4 regions of the Brevibacillus sp. HB1.4B genome follow, and region 1 is predicted to be linked to each of the others. Evidence: riboswitches for the same ligand, from Rfam matches in the RefSeq annotation. Region 1 holds a riboswitch; each other region holds the start of a gene.
The links. Region 1 has a riboswitch for S-adenosylmethionine ahead of HP398_RS06220 (homoserine dehydrogenase). Riboswitches for the same ligand answer to the same signal wherever they lie in the genome.

Region 1 (2,200 bases):
CCATAGAATTATAGGAGCAAACGGGAGTCTAACAGGCTATTCGGGTGGCTTGTGGCGAAAGGAATGGCTACTGATCCACGAACAATGTTCGCTAAACAAGGAAGAATAAGGTAAAATTTGAGGAGGGTAGTGAGAAAAGACAATTTCATAGGTGGAAACAGGTTCCTTCGGGCGTAACAATTCGCCACAAGGATAATAGGGAAGCTCGGTGCAAATCCGACACGGTCCCGCCACTGTAAGAGGGGAGTCAGCGTCCAACAAGCCACTGGTCTATCAAAATAGACGGGGAAGGCGACGCTAGACGATGAACCCATAGTCAGGAGACCTGCCTGTTTCGACAACACTGATAGACCTACGGGAGATAGGGAGGTGTTAGAGATGGCTTGCGAAAAACAGCGCGTGGACAAGTGCGTCCCTCTTTTTCTGGCATTTTCTAACGATCGTCACGGTCGAGCGGAAAATGTTCTTTTTATTTTGGGCAGGATAAAAGAAGAGGAGGGCGTGCGATGATTCAACTTTTCATTTGCCAATGGTGCGGATATGTCGAGGAAAAAGAGCTGCCTGAGGAAGGTCAGGAGGGTGTGTTTCATTGCACTTGCTGCAGTATGGAAGAGGTAGAAAGCCTGTTCACTCCCAACTGAAAGCCTTGTCAAATCAGCTTACAATCAGAAAAGAAAGAATTTTGTTGACGCTTGCCTTGGAATTTCTTAGAATAAAGCTCAACAGCATAAATAGTTCTTATCCAGAGAGGTGGAGGGTCTGGCCCTATGAAGCCCGGCAACCGTCGCATATTGCGACAAGGTGCCAATTCCTGCGAGACGTTTCGTCTCGAAAGATAAGAAGCGGGTTACTCCATTAGTAGATGAACCTTCTTCTTAGCGAAGAAGGTTTTTTTTAATTTCATATTTTCTTTATCCAGAGAGGTGGAGGGACTGGCCCGATGAAGCCCGGCAACCGTCACGCATATTTTGTGACAAGGTGCCAATTCCTGCAGGACATATAAGTCCTGGGAGATAAGGAGGGGGAGCATTAGCTACTAACAAGCCTTCTTCTTATCGAAGATGGCTTTTCTTTTTATCTAAAATTCGGGGTATGGGGTGGTCAGGATGAGTGCAGAAGTGGTACGCGTGGGATTATTGGGATTGGGAACAGTGGGTGGAGGCGTAATCAAAACGATCCGTTCGCAACAGGAGAAGCTGGCTTCTCGTCTGGGAAAACGAATTGAGATCGTCAAGGCCTTGGTGCGTGACTCGGAAAAAGAGCGGGCGGTTCATGTCGACCCGGCTTTACTGACAACTGACTTTGAGGAAGTATTGAGAAGCGATGTGGATATCGTGGTGGAGGTCATGGGCGGTGTAGAACCTACCTATGACTACGTCCGTGCTTTGATCGAAAAGGGCTGCCATGTAGTAACTGCCAACAAAGAACTTCTGGCGAAAAAAGGAACAGAGCTAGTCGATTTGGCAAATCAGCATCAAGTACATCTGGCCTATGAAGCGAGTGTGGCAGGGGGCATCCCGATCTTGAGCGTGCTCCGGCAGTTCCTTCGCACGAACGATATCCAAGGTGTTCGCGGTATTCTCAACGGAACAACGAACTTCATTTTGACGAAAATGGAAGCAGAACAGCTCTCTTATCAGGAGGTGCTCAAGCAAGCGCAGGAGTTGGGCTATGCGGAAGCAGACCCTCGTTCGGATGTAGAAGGCTTTGACGCTATGTACAAGTTGTACATCCTGGCACAGCTTGTTTACGGAGAATCGCTGCCGCTAGCAGATGTTGTTCGTAAAGGGATTTCAGATTTATCAGCGGGTCACATTCGGATTGCGAGTGAGCTGGGGTACCGGATCAAGCTCATCGCGCAGGCCTATCAAGCTGAACAAGGAATTCGCCTATCTGTTGAACCAACCATGCTTCCGCTGAGTCATCCGTTGGCGCAAATCCACGACGCGTTTAATGCTGTGCAGCTATCGGGCAACATCGTGGGAGACTTGTTGTTTACAGGAAGAGGGGCAGGAGAGCTCCCTACAGCAAGTGCAGTTGTAGAGGATTTGGCCTATTTATTGACACAGCCATTCACACCTCATCCTACTTGGAAAGAAAAAACGGCTGACAAAGCAGGAGTCACGGTGGATTCGGAGGAACGCGTCCTGTGTTATCTAGAGGGCTCATGTCATACTGCTACGCCAGATCGTGTCTTGCA
Region 2 (2,200 bases), on a different contig from region 1:
TTTCGAATGTCCAGTCCATTTATATCACCTCTACTTCCAAGCCACGTTGGCGCAGCGTCTCAATGGTCTTTTGATTCTGTGCGACATCGCCTTCCAGCTCGATCACCAACTGACCATACGGTGTATCCTTCATGCGGGAGATTGTTCCCTGCAAAATGCTGAATACCGTACCGGTCTCTTGCATCGTTTGGAACAGGATCGGCTGGTACGTTTTTTCTCCGAGGAAGGTGACACGAGCAATCGTGCGGTTCCCCGAGGCCTTTTCGTGCGCGACTGCTTCACGCAGCTCTGTAGAATCCGCTACTTGTTCCACGAATTCTTGTGTCGTTAGATGCTGCGGACGAAGGAATACATCCAGTACGTTACCCGACTCGACGATCTTTCCTCCATCAATGACGCCAACACGATCACAAATGGAGCGAATGACGTGCATCTCGTGGGTAATCAACACAATGGTCAAGCCCAGCTTACGGTTGATGTCCAAGAGGAGTGCCAGAATGGAGTTCGTCGTCTGCGGATCGAGAGCCGATGTAGCTTCGTCACAGAGCAGCACTTTTGGATCATTCGCGAGCGCCCGAGCAATCCCTACACGCTGCTTCTGTCCGCCAGACAGTTGGGACGGATATTTGTCCTTATGTGCCTCCAAGCCAACCAGCTTTAGCAGCTCGTTCACTTTCTTATCAATCTCTGCCTTCGGACGCTTTGCCAGCTTGAGCGGAAAAGCAACATTTTCGCCGACTGTTGAAGAAGACAGCAAGTTGAAGTGCTGAAAAATCATGCCGATTGCGCGGCGCTTTGCTTGCAGCTTCCCTTCATCCAGCTTTGTCAAATCGACGCCGTCCACAATAACTTCCCCTGAAGTTGGACGCTCCAGCAAATTGATGCATCGGATCAACGTACTCTTCCCTGCACCAGAGTGTCCGATAATCCCGTATATTTCTCCTTGCTCTATGGAAAGGTCGATCCCCGTTAACGCTGGGATGGTTTTCCCTTGTACTTGATAGCTTTTATGCAAATGACGCAGTTGGATCAACGCATCCACCTCCCGACCACAATCTAAATAAAATCAGAAAACCCCTTTTTTCATAAACGAAAAAGGGGCTGCAACGCAATGTTATACGTTCGCATCCACCCTTCTCATCTATACAAGATCCAAACGATCTTGTAGGAATTGGCACCGCGACGTTCATCCGAAAATGAACCGGCTGCCGGGCTTCATAGGGCCTGTCCCTCCGCCTCTCTTGATAAGAAAGATATCTACGTATATTATGTTCGTCTTTTCTATTTCATGATGATACAAAACGGATTATATCCTTTTCGGAAATATCACGTCAATAGTAATAGAAGGAAAAGTTTTTTAATCCATGACGCCGTTGCGGATGATTTTTGACTTTACGTGGAAGCGAAACGTTGCATCCTGAAACATCTTTCGCCATTCAGCCTGCGTCATGTTGGCCATTCCTCTTTTCTCTGAACGATAGATCGAGCCGAAGCCAATTGGGTCAACATCGAGGCTCTTCAGTTTGCTTATGAGTTTATGCAATTCTTTTTCAAGCTCTTTCTCCAGTGCATGTTCCATGATTTTCAGCAACTTGGCATTTTCTAGCTTTAGCGGGATGGTTAACTCCAAAATTCGGGCATGCAACTTGACATGAATATCGAAGATTGGTGGGGATATTTGGCTTAATTTGATTTTCGCATGGCTGGAAATTGTATCGAAAACGAGCTGCACCTGGTCTTTTTTGCTGTTGTGGTTTTTGGGTGACTCCCCAAAAATAGCAGTAGGAACAGAAGTATCATAGCTGCCGATGCGGAACTTTCCGTGGATAAGTTTGAGTAGAAAGGCTTCCTTGGGTGTAACCCATGACACATAACGATCACCTTTGAATAAGGCGATGCCTTTGATTTTCAGTTCATCTCCCTTTCTTTCTATGTACGGCATGACCGGGTCGATCCCTTTTTCATAGTAAGCCCGGAAAAACTCATGCATGGTTGAAGAAGGAATTTTTTCCCCACGGATATTTTGCTCAATCAAACGATACAGGTAGATTCCAATATTCCCTTGTTCTGAATAAGGATACGTCAGCATATCATATGTTTCGCCTGCAAACACACAAAGATAAATCCTGCTAGAAAGGGACGAGTCCCGATACAACGTGTCAATGATGCTGCCAAGTCCCTGCTTTGAAAAGTTTTCACT
Region 3 (2,200 bases), 120 kb from region 1:
ACCACCCAGACTTTCCGCAAAGGATACGATTTGCAGATTTTGCAGGAACAATCCCACCTGCTCTGCATCGTGTACGCGGAACGATACCATCCCACTATGCCCAGTTGCTTGTTGCACCTGTATCTCATGCCCCGGATGCTCTGGCAGACCTGGATAAAATACCTCCGCCACTGCCGGATGCTCACGCAGCTTTTTCGCTACAATCAAGGCATTGGATTGATGACGATCCATCCGCAATGCCAATGTTTTCATCCCGCGAACGAGAAGCCAGCAATCTTGTGGTCCAAGTACAGCACCGATTGAATTGTGCAAAAACCTGATTTTTTCCGACAACTCTCCCCCTTTTGTTACGATGAGTCCAGCCAGTACATCGTTATGTCCTGCCAAATACTTGGTTGCACTATGTAGAACGATATCTGCACCAAGCTCCAGTGGGCGTTGACAATAAGGGGTTAAGAATGTGTTGTCTACAATCGTAAGGAGACCATGCTGTTTCGCCAATTGCGTTACTGCTCGAATATCGGTAATCTGCATGAGCGGATTGGTTGGTGTCTCGACGAAGATCGCCTTTGTCTCAGGGCGAATCGCATTTTTGAGTGCACCAATGTCACGCAAATCCACATACGAAAACGTCAGACCATAGCGAGAGAGCACTTGCTCGAACAATCGATAGGTTCCCCCGTACAGATCGAGTGAAACGATCAGATGATCCCCTTGGGAAAACAAGCCCATGACGGTATGAACAGCAGCCATTCCTGAGGCGCAAGCGAAACCTGCATCTCCTGATTCCGCTTCAGCGATGGTCTCCTCCAAAATAGTGCGAGTAGGATTAGCTGTGCGTGTATAATCGTATCCAGTGCTCTGGCCCAAGGCCGGATGGCGATAAGCCGTTGCATAGTAAACAGGAAAGCTCACCGCCCCTGTTTTTTCATCTCTGCCTACTCCCGCCTGAATCAATTTCGTTTCCAAATTCATGTCTGTTTCTCTCCCTCCAATAGTGTACAAGGGCATCAAAAAAGCCCTCTTTCCTCTGAAAGAAGGCTTTGTTTACGTCACCGTAAGCAAATCCTTCTCATCTTTCAGAGTTTGATAACTCTGCAGGAATTAGCACCATTATCTCCCTGATAAAATACAGGTGATTGGTTGCCGGGCATCATCGGGCCAGTCCCTCCGCCGCTCTGGATAAGAAGATTGCTATTCAATTTGATTGACCCTAATACTAAAGGATCGGCAGGATTCTTGTCAACAATTTATTTCCACCCGTTAATTTACATCTTTCAAGGCGGTCATCACTTGATTGTCCAGCTTCGCTGCCGCGTTTTTGTCATACGTCTTTTCATATTGTGGTTCTACGGAAATACGGGAACCGTAAAACATAATATCACGAACAGCCTCAATTTTGATTTCTGCCATGGCCAGCTTGAGCGGAACGCCTTCCAGTCGGTCTGTTTTGACAGAAGCACGACCATTAATGGCGAAAGACGAGCCGGCACCGATCAAATGCAAGACAACTTGCGGTTCCTTCGCAATATTAGCCAAAATACGTGAGCGATTATCCACGGCAAAACGAATCGTATCGGCGGTGACAGCATACGTCCAGGACAAGGAGCTGAGCGATGGTGCTCCTGACTCATGGTCTACTGTGCCCAAGGTAACAAAACGCTCCTTTTGCAAGAGCTTGAATAAATCTTCGGAAAGAGATTGGGAAACAGTTTCAGCCATTTCAAAGCCTCCTAACAAACGTTTTGTACGTTCATTTTACCCTTCGCCTAGCTGATAGGCAAACGTTTCCTCTTCACCTTGATTCTGGTTGTCTTTTTCCCTAGACTGGTAGTAACGATACCGAATGATGGAAGGGGATGGACAGCTTGTCGCCTACAGACCGCCTCATGCAGCAAATTGATCAAGTCCTTGAAGAGCTTCAGGAAGTTCGGAAGGTAAATGAGCGGATGCATAAAATTGCGATGTTCCTGGAAGATATCCGACTAGCAGATGTGATCCAAAATTACACAGCCCCGCGCAAGCTGCTCTGGATCAATTTCCTCGCAGGTCTTGCCCGGGGTCTGGGGTTGACGATTGGTACTGCTATCGTTTTGGCTTTCCTCGGCTCCCTCTTGACGCAATTTCTTTCCATCCCCATTCTGGGGGATTACATCAGACAATTGGTGGAGTACGTCGAGACTTACAAGCAGCGGCCTTA
Region 4 (2,200 bases), on a different contig from region 1:
CACTCCCTCATTTCTGTACGTCCTTTTATGAAAATGGAAGACCGACTACACAGCCGTAGTCGGTCACATCCATCACTGTGCACAAGCTTTAAATAAACGTTCAAAAAGTTGGCTTTTCAGCACCGAACTACCTTATTAGAACTTGTCTGGTACTTGGCGGGTGCCTGCTACTATCTCATCGTTGATCGCTTTCACTTTATCCACGACTTCTTGTCCAATAAAAGCGTTCAGAGGCGTTTTGCTTTCGTGCGTGACATAGGTTACGCCAACACCTTTTTCTTTCAAGCCGTACGCAACAACACCTGGTTTGAACGTTCCTTCTACAAAGTTCTTCACGGTTTCATAAGCTGCCGCGTCGGTCCCTTTCAATTGGGACAGAACGATATGCTCTGGATCGATCGTCGTACGGTCAACGTCCTGACCTGCTGTGAAGAAGCCTTTTTCCTTCGCCGCTTCGAAAACGCCGAGGTCGCCTACAGCTGCTGCACCGTTAATGAAGTCAGCGCCTTTGGAAGCTTGGAGCAAAGCCAATTCCTTCGCTTTTGCCGGGTCAGTGAAGCTTCCTACATAGTTGACCATCAGTTCTGCCTTTGGATTCGTCGCTTTCAAGCCCTCTTCGAAGCCGACTGTCCATTTTTTCAACTGTGGAATATCGAGAGCGACAACCATACCTACTTTGTTCGTTTTCGTTGCCAGACCTGCTGCTGCTCCCACCAGGTAAGCCGCTTCCTGCTCGCGGAAGGTAACACTGCGAACGTTTGGCAAATCCACTACGGTATCAATAATCGCAAAATTACGGTCAGGATTTTCGGTTGCTACTTTTTTCAATGCATCCTCTGATGTAAAGGAAGAAGTGATGATCAAATCATAATTTTCTGCAACAGCCACGCGCAGATTCTCTTCAATCGCTCCATGGTCCGTAGATTCAATCGTTTTCACTTCTGCGCCCAGCTCTTGTGCGGCTTTCTTTGCACCCTCATCCATTTGTTGAAAGAACGGGTTCACACCAATTTTCTCGGGCAAAATCAAGGCAATTCGCTTTTTGTCCGCGCCCTCTTGTCCTGCTGCTTGTCCTCCTGGCTGATCTGCCGGTACGCTTGTGCCAGTCGAGCACCCTGTTGCCAATACTGCGAATGTCGTTAAAGCCAGCAATAACTTCTTCATGATGTATCTCTCCCTATCCGAACTTTACGTTTTTCTTTATCCTATTAGGTAATGTACGGCTTTTTACCCATTTTTTCAATACTATTTACGAATATTCTCTTATAAAATTAATTTATCGTTCGTTTATTTACCCCTCCCCTTTTACAAATACAACAAAAAAAACTCTTCCCGGAGGAAGAGTTTGCGTACGTAGCCGTTCTCTTCCTCATCTGTCAAAACCATGGTACAGGTTTTGCAGGAATTGGCACCTTTCTGTTCATGCATAGACATGATCAGTGGTTGCCGGGCATCATCGGGCCAGTCCCTCCGCCGCTCTTGATAAGGTAGCTGAATATATTTAGTTACAATGGAATTCATTCTAGCAGAACGGTTCGAAAATGCAATTCTTTTTTCTCAATTCCAAACACTTCTAAAAGTGAATAAAAGTTTAAAAAGTCGTCTTTTCAGCATCGAGAAACAACCTATTTCACGTGAAAGGTTTGCTGGAGACGATGAGACAACGTATTCAGCTCGCCCAGCTCTTCCGTAATCTCACGTACTTTTTGATGCTGGTTTTCTGCTGTCGCAAACAGCTCTTCTAAGTTGGCTACCGATTCCTCGGTTACGGCTGTAATGGTCGACATCTCGATGGCAACTTCTCCGGAACGCACTTTTACCCGGTCCATGCTGGAGCTTACTTGATCAGCTGCTTGCAGGAAGGCCATCATCCCGGCACGCACTGCTTCGATGGAGGCCACTGTTTTCACGGCCAGTTCTTGGCCTTTTGCAACAGACGTTTCCCCATTGCTCATATGCTGCACCGCATTCTCACTTTCCTGGTGGAGTGATTTCAGAATGTCGGTAATTTCCTGCGTAGCTGTCGCGCTTTGTTCTGCCAGCTTGCGTACCTCGTCCGCTACAACAGCAAATCCCCGTCCATGTTCGCCTGCACGCGCCGATTCAATCGCCGCATTCAGCGCCAAGAGATTCGTTTGTGTCGCGATCTGATTAATAGCGCCAACAATTTCCTCTACACGGTTCGCCTGCCGATTGAGCT

Region 2: linked by a shared signal. The riboswitch ahead of HP398_RS26220 (methionine ABC transporter ATP-binding protein) and the one ahead of HP398_RS06220 (homoserine dehydrogenase) in region 1 are both predicted to bind S-adenosylmethionine.
Region 3: linked by a shared signal. The riboswitch ahead of HP398_RS06800 (aminotransferase class I/II-fold pyridoxal phosphate-dependent enzyme) and the one ahead of HP398_RS06220 (homoserine dehydrogenase) in region 1 are both predicted to bind S-adenosylmethionine.
Region 4: linked by a shared signal. The riboswitch ahead of HP398_RS17840 (BMP family lipoprotein) and the one ahead of HP398_RS06220 (homoserine dehydrogenase) in region 1 are both predicted to bind S-adenosylmethionine.

The regions. Positions count from the first base shown of each region.
Region 1 is NZ_JABSUT010000002.1:363,561-365,760, reverse strand. It holds gene HP398_RS06225 (methylated-DNA--[protein]-cysteine S-methyltransferase) at 1-109, shown strand, start outside; cobalamin riboswitch at 143-347, shown strand; gene HP398_RS31145 (hypothetical protein) at 507-641, shown strand; SAM riboswitch class I at 736-842, shown strand; SAM riboswitch class I at 909-1,020, shown strand; gene HP398_RS06220 (homoserine dehydrogenase) at 1,107-2,200, shown strand, end outside.
Region 2 is NZ_JABSUT010000013.1:64,458-66,657, forward strand. It holds gene HP398_RS26215 (methionine ABC transporter permease) at 1-19, opposite strand, end outside; gene HP398_RS26220 (methionine ABC transporter ATP-binding protein) at 20-1,033, opposite strand; SAM riboswitch class I at 1,135-1,251, opposite strand; gene HP398_RS26225 (Ger(x)C family spore germination protein) at 1,358-2,200, opposite strand, start outside.
Region 3 is NZ_JABSUT010000002.1:485,147-487,346, forward strand. It holds gene HP398_RS06800 (aminotransferase class I/II-fold pyridoxal phosphate-dependent enzyme) at 1-975, opposite strand, end outside; SAM riboswitch class I at 1,070-1,189, opposite strand; gene HP398_RS06805 (pyridoxamine 5'-phosphate oxidase family protein) at 1,264-1,722, opposite strand; gene HP398_RS06810 (DUF5665 domain-containing protein) at 1,890-2,200, shown strand, end outside.
Region 4 is NZ_JABSUT010000007.1:59,264-61,463, reverse strand. It holds gene HP398_RS17840 (BMP family lipoprotein) at 136-1,164, opposite strand; SAM riboswitch class I at 1,367-1,489, opposite strand; gene HP398_RS17835 (methyl-accepting chemotaxis protein) at 1,626-2,200, opposite strand, start outside.